One region of the Exiguobacterium sp. s142 genome, then DNA from elsewhere that is predicted to be linked to it. Evidence: riboswitches for the same ligand, from Rfam matches in the RefSeq annotation. Region 1 holds a riboswitch; each other region holds the start of a gene.
The links. A riboswitch is a leader RNA that binds a small molecule or an ion and turns the genes downstream of it on or off. The one in region 1 is predicted to bind S-adenosylmethionine.

Region 2: another riboswitch for S-adenosylmethionine. It lies ahead of metK (methionine adenosyltransferase); the one in region 1 lies ahead of msrA (peptide-methionine (S)-S-oxide reductase MsrA).
Region 3: another riboswitch for S-adenosylmethionine. It lies ahead of KNP77_RS00155 (aminotransferase class I/II-fold pyridoxal phosphate-dependent enzyme); the one in region 1 lies ahead of msrA (peptide-methionine (S)-S-oxide reductase MsrA).

Annotation. Positions count from the first base shown of each region.
Region 1 is NZ_JACSMB010000006.1:61,785-66,082, reverse strand. It holds gene KNP77_RS07515 (four-helix bundle copper-binding protein) at 1-2, opposite strand, end outside; tRNA gene KNP77_RS07510 (tRNA-Ala) at 118-190, opposite strand; gene KNP77_RS07505 (GRP family sugar transporter) at 334-1,197, shown strand; gene msrA (peptide-methionine (S)-S-oxide reductase MsrA) at 1,227-1,745, opposite strand; SAM riboswitch class I at 1,808-1,907, opposite strand; gene KNP77_RS07495 (amidase family protein) at 2,234-3,628, shown strand; gene rlmN (dual-specificity RNA methyltransferase RlmN) at 3,698-4,298, shown strand, end outside.
Region 2 is NZ_JACSMB010000002.1:79,933-84,230, forward strand. It holds gene pckA (phosphoenolpyruvate carboxykinase (ATP)) at 1-1,046, opposite strand, end outside; SAM riboswitch class I at 1,365-1,484, shown strand; gene metK (methionine adenosyltransferase) at 1,616-2,824, shown strand; gene KNP77_RS02880 (YtxH domain-containing protein) at 2,863-3,360, opposite strand; gene KNP77_RS02885 (GNAT family N-acetyltransferase) at 3,525-3,995, shown strand; gene KNP77_RS02890 (alpha/beta fold hydrolase) at 4,085-4,298, shown strand, end outside.
Region 3 is NZ_JACSMB010000001.1:27,198-31,495, reverse strand. It holds gene KNP77_RS00160 (iron-containing alcohol dehydrogenase) at 1-876, opposite strand, end outside; gene KNP77_RS00155 (aminotransferase class I/II-fold pyridoxal phosphate-dependent enzyme) at 873-2,048, opposite strand; SAM riboswitch class I at 2,125-2,225, opposite strand; gene KNP77_RS00150 (AI-2E family transporter) at 2,403-3,503, shown strand; gene KNP77_RS00145 (MDR family MFS transporter) at 3,762-4,298, shown strand, end outside.

The DNA of each region.
Region 1 (4,298 bases):
ATTGGAAGTCCCCCTTAAGATAAATGATGTCTTACAATCATTACCCGGTTCGTGTCGACTTAAACCGAGGCGGGGACACAAAAAAGCCAGCCCACATCAGTGGACCGACTTAAGGAATGGAGCATAGCGGGCTCGAACCGCTGACCTCCACGCTGCCAGCGTGGCGCTCTCCCAGCTGAGCTAATGCCCCGTTGGAAATTATTATATCATTCTAATAAATGATTTGGCAATAAGAAAAACGAAAGAACTTTGAAAATCATTTTTTGAAGTTTAATGAGCGCTGGAGCCGGGAAAAACAGACAGAATGTTATATTAAGAAAGCAGGTGCAACATATGGAGATGATTTTGTTGGCGCTACTGCCCGCCCTCATGTGGGGGAGTATCCCGCTGATCGTATCTATTGTCGGCGGCAAGCCGATTCAACAATTGATCGGTACGACGATCGGCGCGATGGTGATGGCGGTTGTCATCGCGCTCGTCTTCAAGCCAGAGTTCACGACGCTCGCGATCGTGACTGGTTTCATATCAGGTGTGTTCTGGGCGCTTGGACAATACCTTCAGTTCCAGTCATTCCAAATTTTAAGCGTCTCGAAGGCGATGCCGATCAGTACAGGGATGCAGCTTGTCGGGACGTCACTGTTCGGGGTCATCGTCCTTGGGGACTGGAAGACGCCAACTGAGCTAGGGCTCGGCTTCTCGGCCCTCGTTTTGATCATCATCGGGGCCATCATGACGTCATATCAACAAAATAAAGAATCTGACAGCAGTAGTGCTTTGAAAAAAGGGCTACTCGTGCTGCTCGTTTCGAGCATCGGTTACGTGACGTATGCCGTCCTCACGAACTACTTTGAGGTCGATGGCATCACCGCCATCCTACCGCAGTCACTCGGGATGTTCATCGCCGCGCTCTTGTTCAGTCTTCGTGAAAAAGATGTGAAAAAGTTTGATCCGAAAACGTTCAAGAACATCTTCGCCGGGCTTGCCTGGGGGATCGGGAACTTCGGATTGTTCGTCTCGAGCGGAGAAGTCGGCATCGCGACGTCGTTCGCACTGTCTCAACTGAACGTCGTCGTCGCGACACTCGGTGGCATTTACTTGCTAAAAGAAGAAAAGACGTCGAAAGAACGCGTCTTCGTCTTTATGGGGATCGGTCTGATCGTGGTCGCTGGATTCATGCTCGGGCTCGCCAAGAGCTAAAAAAACGACGGGCATGAGGCCCGTCGTTGTCAGCTTGTCCACGTCTGGTCGATGAACTCGTCACGGCCAGATTGTTTCCGGTCCGCTTTATAGTGGGCCGGATTTTTTTTATGATAATCTTGATGATAGTCTTCGGCCGGGTAAAAGACGTCAGCCGGTAAGATTTTCGTCACAATCGGTTGTTTGAACTTTCCGCTCGCAGCGAGCGCGTCGCGGCTCTGTTCTGCTTTCACGCGTTGTTCTTCCGTATGATAGAAGATGGCGGGCGCATATTGTTGCCCGCGGTCTTGGAACTGGCCGCCGTCGTCGGTCGGATCGGTCTGAATCCAATACAGTTCGAGCAGGCGCTCATATGTGAATTGAGCCGGATCGAATGTGATCTCGACGACCTCGTAATGACCGCTCGTGCCTGTCTTGACGTCTTGATACGTCGGATTGTCGACGTGCCCGCCCGTATAGCCGGATACGATGCCTTCGATGCCTGGCTGTTCCTCGAACGGTGTCACCATGCACCAAAAACAACCGCCTGCGAATGTAGCTTTTTCCAAAATAAAATCCCCCTCATGTTCATTCCAAAAAAAGCGCCCATGTCATCGACATGAGCGCTCTGTCATATCGTCCAAGGCAATGCCTTGCTGGAAGTAGCACCTTGCCGAAGCAGGTTGCTGTGAAGTCGTAGAGCCAGGTCTCTCGTTCACTCAAGATATCGATATGTAGTTGGTGACAGCATCATATCATCTGTCTCGTTTAAACGTCAACGATTTGGTGTGCGCCGAAGTTGAAATAGCGTGGCACCAACAATCAAGATAATGAGGGCAATGGACGCAGGGAATGCCCACGGCAAATCATCCCCGAACAATTGTAGAAAGAACAGGGCGAACACGGACAGTAAAACAAGGATGTAAGAGCGGGACATGGCTACCTCCAATAACGTTTCTTCTAGTGTATCAAGTTGCACATCCAATGGCGATAAAAAGAAGGGGATTCGATGCATTAAGCGAATACCGAATAACATTGCCTATAAGGAGGGAATTGGATGCAAGACTTATTTGAACTAGACATCGAGACCGCACAGCGCGGCTATAAAGAAGGGACGTTCACGGCCCGGGACGTGACGGCCTACTATTTGACACGGATCGCTAGCTTGAACGATAAACTGAAAGCGGTCATCCAAGTGAACCCTGACGCGTTGTTCGAGGCGGAGGCGGCGGACCGCGCCTACCGTCGCGGAGACCGGCTGCCACTGCTCGGTATTCCCGTTTTACTCAAGGACAACATCGAGACGGCTGGACTCATGAGGACGACTGCCGGCGCCGTGGCGCTCGAGCATCACTTTGCCGGTCGTGACGCTGAACTCGTCCGCCGCCTCCGTGAGCATGGGGCGGTCATTCTCGGCAAAGCCAACTTATCGGAATGGGCCAATTTTTTGACGGAGGACATGCCGAACGGATGGAGCGGGGTCGGAGGCCAGACGCTCAATCCGTATGGTGACAATCTCGACGTCGGCGGTTCGAGCTCTGGCTCGGCGGCTGCCGTTGCGGCGAACTTGACGATGCTCGCCGTCGGCAGCGAGACGAGCGGGTCGATCATCCACCCGAGCGTCCATAACGGCATCGTCGGCATCAAACCGACGGTCGGGCTCATCAGCCGGAGTGGGATCATCCCAATCTCACGGTCGCAAGATACGGCCGGTCCGATGGCGCGGACGCTCCGCGACGCGGTGCTCGCACTAGAAGCGATGTGCGGGGAAGACGACTCGGACCCGGCGACGACACATCTGCCGTCCGGTCCACCGTACCGGACGTGTCTCGACGAACGTCAAGCCGTCGGCATGCGCGTCGGTTTCGTGAAGGCGGAATTGTCGGATGAAGAACAGACGCTCTATCAAGCGGCGCTGGCGTTACTCAAAGCGAGCGGGGTCGAGCTCGTCGAAGTCGACCTGCCGTCAAACGACGGACTTGACCAAGGCGACGTCCTCTACCATGAGTTCAAGCTCGGGATCGAGGCGTATTTGGCGACGACAGCGCTCCCGTATGAAACGCTCAAGGACTTGATGGACTGGAACAAGCGTCACCCGGAAACGATCCCGCACGGACAAGTTACGTTCGAGAAAGCGAATCAGTTATCAGGGCGTTTGACCGAGTCGAGCTACCTAGAGCGACGCTTAGCCGACGTCCGGCACGCGAAAACGGACGGCCTCGATCGTTTATTGATGGAACAAACGCTTCACGCCCTGGCGTTGCCACACGACTTGAATTACGATATGGCGGCGAAGGCAGGGCACCCGACGGTCACGATCCCATACAAGCTCAAACAGAGCGGGGCACCTTTCGGGCTGTCATTCACGGGTACGAGCTATGCGGAACGAGACCTCATCCGCATCGCCTACGCGTTCGAACGCCACGTGACGCGTCCGATCCCGCCTATGTAAGAACGTTGCACCTGTCGCTCACGTCCGCTACAATGGTACGTATGCGGATTGAAGAAAGGACAGATTACAATGAAATCATCTATATATGGGCTGACATTTGATCAGCTGTCGGACGCTTGCGTATCTTGGGGATACAGTGCCTACCACGCCAGACAAATATGGGACTCGCTTTACATCGACCGTGTCAGACGGCTCGACGAGATCGCGGTTCGTCCCGAAGTGCGCGAACAGCTCGAGGCGAACTATGCGCTGACGACACAAGAACTGTTCGTCAAACAAGAAGCGGGTGACGGCACGGTCAAATTCTTACTTAAACTGCACGACGGGCACTATATCGAAACGGTGCTCATGCGCCATAAGTATGGGCGTTCCGTCTGTGTGACGACACAAGTCGGGTGCAACATCGGCTGTAGTTTCTGTGCGAGCGGCCTCTTGAAAAAAACACGCGACTTGACGGCCGGCGAGGTCGTCGAACAGATCATGACCGTCCAACACTATTTAGACGAGGTCGGTGAAGGTGACCGCGTCAGCCACATCGTCGTCATGGGAATCGGGGAGCCGTTCGATAACTTTGATAACTTGGTCGACTTCCTCCGTGTCGTCAAAGACGAGCGCGGTCTCGCGATCGCTCCTCGTAAAATCAACGTCTCGACGAGTGGACTCGCCGACA
Region 2 (4,298 bases), on a different contig from region 1:
GGGAGCACCCCGTAAGCATCGGCCGTCAAGAAGACGATCGTGTTCGGGTGACCGGCCCGTGAAGGGAGCATCGCGTTATCGATGTATTGAATCGGATAAGCTGCTCGCGTATTCTCGGTGAGCGAGATGTTTTTGTAGTCGGGTGAGCGGTCTTCGTTCAAGATGACGTTTTCGATCAACGATCCGAAACGGATAGCGTCATAAATTTGCGGCTCGTTCTCACGCGACAAGTTGATCGTCTTGGCATAGCAACCGCCTTCGATGTTGAAGATGCCGTCTGGTGACCAACCGTGTTCATCGTCACCGATAAGATGACGTTCCATATCGGCTGATAGCGTCGTCTTCCCCGTGCCCGATAGTCCGAAGAAGAGCGCCGTCTCTCCGGCGTCCGAGACGTTGGCCGAGCAATGCATCGACAAGACGTGCTGTTCAGGTAATAGGAAGTTCATGACCGAGAAAATCGATTTTTTAATTTCGCCGCCGTATTCTGTTCCCCCGATCAGAATGGTACGCTTGGCGAACGAGACGAGGATAAACGTTTCTGAGTTCGTCCCGTCAACTGCTGGGTCGGCCTTGTAGCTCGGTGCATAAATGACCGTGAACGGGTCAAATGCAGCTCTCGCCGGCCACTCACGCAAGAACAACTGCTTCGCGAACAAGCTGTGCCACGCGTACTCGGTGATGGCGCGTACAGGTAGCGTGTAGTGCTCGTCAGCTCCAGCCGAAGCTTCGAGATAATACAGCTTCTGTTTCGTCTCGAGATGAGTGAGGACTTTGTCGAGAAGAGCGGTGAACTTGTCTTCTGCGATCGGCTGATTGACCGGCCCCCAGTCCACTAACGAGTTGCTGACTTCATCTTGGACGACGAATTTGTCTTTCGGTGACCGCCCTGTGAATTTCCCTGTACTGACCGATAAAGCCCCGTCTTTCGTCAGTACGCCTTCACCGTTACGAATGGCTTCTTCCACCAGTTCTGGAACGGTTAAGTTCCGTAATACATCGGCACCCTTAATTAATTCTTCGATTTTCAGGAGCGTAGTCGCCATCCTGAGTCCCACCTTTCCCCTAAATAGATGTGGATGAAATCCGCATACTTCCGCGATTAATTAGTATGACACTTTTTATTATATGTGACACACTAATCAAAAACAAGCATTTCTTTACCCTTTAAAGTAAGCGCTTTCTTACAAAGACATTCTAACATATTCTGTATAAGCGGGGAGTGAAAAAACGGAAACCGTCAAAAAAATGTTTGATATTTCACAAACATAAATGATTTCCGTGATTACGAAGAAATTTACAAATTAAGCAGATACGCTTGACAGAACGGTATGGCATTTATATGATGGTGTTCGTAACGGATACTCTTATTCTGAGCGGTGGAGGGAACAAGGCCCTACGAAGCCCAGCAACCGTCCGATCCTGTAGTCTTTTTCGGAAAAGGTGCTATCCTGAAGCGAAGCGACAGCTTCGAACGATAAGAGGGTAAGGAAGAACGATTCAACCTTTCCCATTGAACGTGGCGAAAGGTTTTTTTCATTACCGTCCCAAAGCAACGCGTAAGGGGAACGAGTACCGTCCACACATCACCCTTATTAATAGGAGGTTTTTCGAAATGTCAAACTTGAACCGTCGACTTTTCACTTCGGAGTCCGTCACTGAAGGACATCCGGATAAAATTTGTGACCAAATCTCAGATGCGATTTTGGATGCAATTTTGGCTGAAGATCCAAACGCCCGCGTTGCGGCTGAGACGTCTGTCACGACAGGTCTCGTGCTCGTAGCTGGTGAAATCACGACATCGACTTACGTGGATATCCCGAAAGTTGTACGTGAAACTGTTCGTGAGATCGGCTACACGCGCGCCAAATATGGTTTTGACGCTGAGACTTGTGCTGTACTCACAGCAATCGACGAGCAGTCGGCAGACATCGCACTCGGTGTCGACCAAGCGCTCGAAGCTCGTGAAGGTCAAATGACTGACGAAGAAATCGATGCGATCGGTGCCGGTGACCAAGGCCTCATGTTCGGTTATGCAACGAACGAGACACCTGAACTCATGCCGCTCCCGATTTCACTCGCTCATAAATTGTCACGTCGCTTGGCAGAAGTCCGCAAAAACGGAACGCTCACTTACCTTCGTCCAGACGGTAAGACGCAAGTAACTGTCGAATACGACCAAGACAACAACCCGGTCCGTATCGATACGATCGTCATCTCGACGCAACACGCAGAAGACATCACGCTCGAGCAGATCCAAGCGGACCTTAAAGAACACGTGATCGAAGCAGTCATCCCGGCTGAACTCATCGACGCCGAGACAAAATACTTCATCAACCCGACTGGCCGTTTCGTCATCGGTGGACCACAAGGTGATGCAGGTCTCACAGGACGTAAAATCATCGTCGACACATACGGTGGATACGCTCGCCACGGCGGTGGTGCGTTCTCAGGTAAAGATCCTACCAAAGTTGACCGTTCGGCAGCATACGCGGCCCGCTACGTGGCGAAAAACCTCGTGGCAGCTGGACTTGCTGACAAAGCGGAAGTTCAACTTGCATACGCGATCGGTGTCGCACACCCGGTTTCAATCGCGGTGGACACGTTCGGCACTGGTAAATTGAGCGAGACTGAACTCGTTGAACTCATTCGTGAGAACTTCGACCTTCGTCCGGCCGGCATCATCAAGATGCTCGACCTTCGTCGCCCGATCTACAGACAGACAGCAGCTTACGGACACTTTGGTCGCACAGACGTTGAACTCCCATGGGAGCAGACGGACAAAGCGGCAGTGCTTGAAGAAGGCGCAAAACGTTTCGCATAAGCATAAAAAAACGACCTTTCGCGAGAAAGGTCGTTTTTTTATGCTTGTGGTTTATTTTCGTTTGTTGCGTTCTCGTTGCCGAGTGCCGTATCTTTCGCCTCGACGACTTTCTCACCAATATCTTGTAAATCTGATTTTGTTTCCTGGGCCGTCTCGACGACTTTGTTCACGTCTTCTTTGACCGTGTCGACTTCACCGACAACTTTTTCATAGACGTTTTGCACATCGGTCGACACTTCTTGAATCATACCTGACGCCGATTTCACTTGCTCGATGACTTGAGACGCTTTACCGGACGGATCTTCTTTGATCGTGTCGACGAGACCGCCGACAGACGACTTCGCATTCGTAAGTGACTGTTTCGTCGTCTCACGGTTCGACGAGCTAAGTAGGGCGATCAGACCGCCGACGAGCGCACCGAGAAGCATCCCGGTCACGACGTTGATTCTAGGACCACCCGAGTTGGTTTGGTCGAATTGGCGATTCGGGTTGTTAGCGTTAGCTGCGTGCGGATCGTTTTGTAATGTTGGTTCCATGTCTAAACACTCCTTTGTAAGTTGGCATTGGTACTCATATACCCTAGTTAAAATAGAAAATAACGTTCTGCTTGATTTCGACACGAAAAAGTAATAGAAGGGCAGGATATTTTTTACGTGATGGGGAATGATAGTACTAGATTGGCCAAAAGGGGGAAGCTGTTATGAAGATGCGGGAAGCCGTACCAGAAGATGCCGCCACGATTCGAGATATCGCACTTGCGACCATCAGTGTGACAGATGACGTTCGGTCTAAGGTGATGGAGCGCGCCTATCAACAAGAAGAGATCGTCCGGGCCATCGGTTCGAGTGAAGAAGCGAAAGAACAGTTGTTCATCGTCGGTGAGGCCGAAGGAGACGTTATCGGGTTTTACCATGCGATCGACCGCGGTGATACGTGGGAAGTGCTTCGTCTCTATCTTCATCCGGCTCACCATCGCCAAGGACTTGGGGCGGAACTGCTGACACATCTCCAAGAGCGGAAAGCGCAGCCGATCGAGCTGTACGTCGAGAGTTCGAACGAGCAGGCAATCGCGTTCTTAAGCCACCAAGCGTTCACCGAACTGAACCGAATTCAAGAAGAAGTGTACGATCAACCGATGGAGCTCATCCATTTGCGTTACGACCCACGCTAAGACTCCAGGCGGATTTTCTTTCAAACATCAGTCAGCGGCTGATGTTTTTTGTTAGAATTGATGAGACATACTAATAATGAGGTGACAGCATGACATATGAAGAAGAATCACGAAAAGGGGTCATCGTGATCGTTTACCCGTTGCAGTTCACGTCCCGACTCAGCGAAGCATTTTTGCAGCGACTCAGTGTCGACTATGAGGTGCTCGTCGTGACCGGACAGACGGTCGGACTAACGGCAGAAGACCATAAACAGCTGATCAAGAACACGCTACGGGAAGCGAGTCAGTCCAAACTACCGATTC
Region 3 (4,298 bases), on a different contig from region 1:
CGTCTCAAGTGACGTCGGCGCGCCGATCCTGGCGAGCCACGCCTCTAAATATGGGGCGTCAGACGAGCCACGCAACCGTTCTTGGACAAGGAGGCCGAATCCGACCTTGTCGCCATGTAAGAACGGATGGGTCGACTCGAAGCGGCTGAGCGCGTTGTGGACAGCGTGGGCGACGGCAACGCGTGTCCCGGCGTCCCCGAAACCACCGACGGCACCGCCGACGGCAAGGATGTGATCGACCGCGAACCGGGTCTCTGGCCCATACGCGGTGAAACTGGACTCACTCAAGTCGAGTTCGACGAGCCGGCCGCATTGCTCGGCCAAGGCGAGACCGGTATTGACGCCGGCATCAGGCGAACTGTCGCCGCTCAAATAGCGGGCCTCGTAAAACTTGGCGACCGTGTCGATGACGCCGGCCCGGAAGTAGTCGTACGGCGAGTCGGTCACGACCCTTGCGTCGACGATGACCCGCTCGATGACGACGCGAAACACGTCGTAGCGGTCATAGGTGCCGTGCTCGTCATAGATGACGCTGAGCGGTGTGAAGGCGGCACAGTTCGAGGCGAGCGTCGGGATGACGATCAGCGGGACACCTTGCCGGTAAGCGACGAGTTTCGCCGTGTCGACGAGCTTGCCCCCACCGACGGCAAGGAGGACGTCCGCATCCTTCAAACGGAGCCGTTCGACCTCGGCGTCCGTGCATTCGCCACGGAACAGCGATGTCGGATAGGCAGTGATCGCTGGCAGGACACGCTTGACGACGTCAAAACCGTTCTGCCCGCGCAGCACGTGAGCACGACGGCCAGCGATCAATTCATCGAGCCGCTCGAGCCCGTCATCCGCATGGTCGTACTCGAGCACGGCTTGGCGGATCATGCCCGGACCTCTTCATACGTCGCGAACAGTTTCTCGATCCGCTCGACGGCCTCGTCGATCTTCGGCTCGGCGGAGACGAGCCCGAACCGGACGTACCGCTCGCCTTCTGAGCCGAAGAAATAGCCCGGCGTCACGGCGACCCCTGCCTCGTGGAGCAGCTTATGCGAGAACGATTTTGCGTCCCCGTCCGGCACTTTCGCCCAGACGAAGAACGAGCCACTCGGGGCCGTGATGTCCCATCCGGCCTGACGTAACCCGTCGACGAGCCGGTCGCGGCGGGCCTCATACAACCGTGACAAGTCGTCCCGGAGCGAACGTGGCGACTCGAGCGCGGCGATGGCCGCCTCTTGGATGGCCGAGAACACACTCACATGGACGTGGTCTTGATACGTGTTGATCGCCTCGATGATGTCGCGGTTGCCGACGGCGAAAGCGACCCGCCAGCCGGACATGTTGAACGCCTTCGACATCGTATACACCTCGATGCCGATGTCTTTCGCACCCGGCGTCTGCAGGAAGCTCGGCGGGACGTGCCCGTCGAAACCGATGCTGCCGTACGCGAAGTCGTGGACGACCATGAGGTCATGCTTATTCGCGAACCGGACCGTGTCGTCAAAGAACGCGGGCGACGCGACGGCGCCGGTCGGATTGCTCGGGTAGTTCAAATACATGAGTCGCGCCCCCAGCGGATCGAGCGTCTCGTAATCAGGAAGATAGCCGTTCTCTTCCCGGAGGACGAGGTCGTGGACGACCGCTCCGGCGAGACGTGCCCCCGAGATGTAGTCCGGATAGCCCGGGTTCGGGAGCAACATGCCGTCACCTGGTTCGAGCACACATTGCGGGAGCGTGATGAGTCCCGACTTGCTGCCGATCAAGATGGCCACTTCGGTCTCGGCATCGAGCGCGACGCCGTATTCGGTCTGGTAGAATGTCGCGACCGCTTGCTTCAGGCGCGTCTGTCCCCGGAACGGTCCGTATTGGTGTGTCGCCGGGTCGAGCAGGGCCGTCTGCAGCGCCTCGCAGATCGGGGCCGGTGTCGGCAAGTCGGGCGTCCCTTGGCCGAGCCGGATGACGTCGCGGCCTGAACGCTCGAGTGCGGCGACTTCAGCGGCGAGTCCGACGAAATGCTGAGGTGGTAACGTTTTAAGTAACTTCGAGCGTCTGTCTGTCATGAATAGTCCTCCTATGCAAAAACACCCCTTTCCGCGGAAAGGGGTGTCGAGATACGGACGTATTCAAACAACCACCTTTCCATCTCTCAAGGTCACCTTGCTGGAATTAGCACAGTATTGAAACAATCTGTTGCTGAAGCTTCATCGGGCCAGTCCCTCCGCTTCTCTTGATAGAAAGTGTTTTTATATGCAATTGATAATTTCTGTAATATGTCATTTAGTAAACCAAACGTTACCAACCTTGTCAATCCTTATTTCAAAAATTCCTTACCGCTATTGAATCCCGGTAAAAAAACGTTCATAGTAAAAGGTGAACGTTATTCTGCAAAATTTACAGCATGAGGGGATAGACCATTGGAACTAAACCGTCAATTGATATGGAAGTTAAGCGTGATCGGACTGATTCTGCTCGTCCTATGGAAAGTCATCAGCGAGCCGGACACGATCTCTCGGGTCATGCAGTATGCGTTTCAGCTGTTGACGCCGATCATCATGGGGATCGCCATCGCGCTGCTCCTCAACACCGTCCTGTCCTATATAGAAGAGCGGTTCCACTTGAAGCGCTACCAAGGCTTGTTGATCGTCTACGTCACGTTCATCGGGATCCTTGTCGTGTCAGCGGTGACGCTGTTCCCTCGCATCTATTCGAGCGTCGCGTCTCTCATCGAGGAGCTCCCGTTTTATATTCGCCAAATCGATGGCTTTCTCGGGCAGCTGAAAACGTATGTCGAGGAGTATAATGCGACGATCGCCCAAGCGATCGATTTTAACCGGTTCGAGGAACGGTATTCCGGATGGGTCGAGACGGCCGTCGTGTCTTCGGTCGGTTACGTGTCGAGCTTCACGATGACGTTGATCAACTTGTTGATCGGGATCGTCATCTCGATCTACTTGTTGAAAGACAAGGAAGTGTTCGCCCGGATGTTTAAGCGTCTACTGTACGCGATGTTCCCGGTCGCCTCGGCGAAGACGACGATCGACATCTTCCAAGAGATGGACTATATCTTTAAACGCTACATCATCGGAAAGTCGCTCGACTGTCTCATCATCGGCGTGATGGCCGTCATCGGGCTCTTGATCATCGGCGCGCCGTACGCGCTCTTGCTCGGTGTCATCATCGGGGTGCTGAACTTCATCCCATACGTCGGGCCGCTCTTAGGGATGATTCCGGCGTTCATCATCACCTACTTCTACGACCCGTTCACGGCCCTGCTCGTCTTGTTGTTCATCTTCTTGCTGCAACAGTTCGACGGACTTTGGCTCGGCCCGAAAATTCTCGGCGACAGCGTCGGGATCACCCCGTTCTGGGTCATCACATCGATCATCATCGGGGGGAGCCTGTTCGGCCTCGTCGGGATGTTCATCAGCGTACCCGTGACCGCGATGATTCAAGTCGTCTTGTCCCGGTTGATCGATTATCGGCTCACCCGCAAGAATTTAAATGAACTGTTATAACGCAAGTCAAAATATGTTGACACATTTCAAGAATCTGTCATACAGTTGAAACGAAGAGTAAACTTTCAGAAAGGAGGACCCGCCATGTCAGTCATGACGCAGCCACATCGTATCCAATTTCATACTGACAGGTCGGGGTCTTCCGTTTCATGAACTGAAGTCACCCGCCTGTCTTCCGAGGCGTGCATAAGCAAGTAGGGACGAGTATGCCTCCGTGCATCCTTCGTCCCTTTTATTTTGTAGAAGCAGGTGAAACGCATGATTCAATCACTCAAACGGCTCGACCGTAACATTTGGATTCGCTTCCTCGGCGAGACGATCACCGGTGTCATGATGTTCATGATCGCCCCGTTCCTCGTCCTCTATTACAGCGACAAGCTCGACAGCTACGTCCAAGTCGGCGTCATCTTAGCGACCGGACCGATCATGGCGCTCATCGGCTCGGTCGTCGGCGGACGTCTCGCCGACTTATACGGTCGAAAACCGGTCATGATGACCGCCATCCTCGGTGATGCGGTCGCCCTCATCGGTTTCGCTTTCGCGGAAACGTTTTGGCCGCTGCTCCTTTTGAACGCCATGCTCGGTTTGACGAACTCGCTGTTCCACCCGGCCGCGAGCGCGATGGTCGCCGACGTGACCGAGCCGGAACAGATGAACGAGGCGTTCGGTCTCTTACGGATGGGACATAATATCGGCGCGGCGTTCGGTCCCCTGCTCGGCAGTGCCGTCTTGTTCATCGACCGACAGTACATCTTCTTCACGGCAGCGTTCGTCTTCGCCCTGTATGCGCTCGTT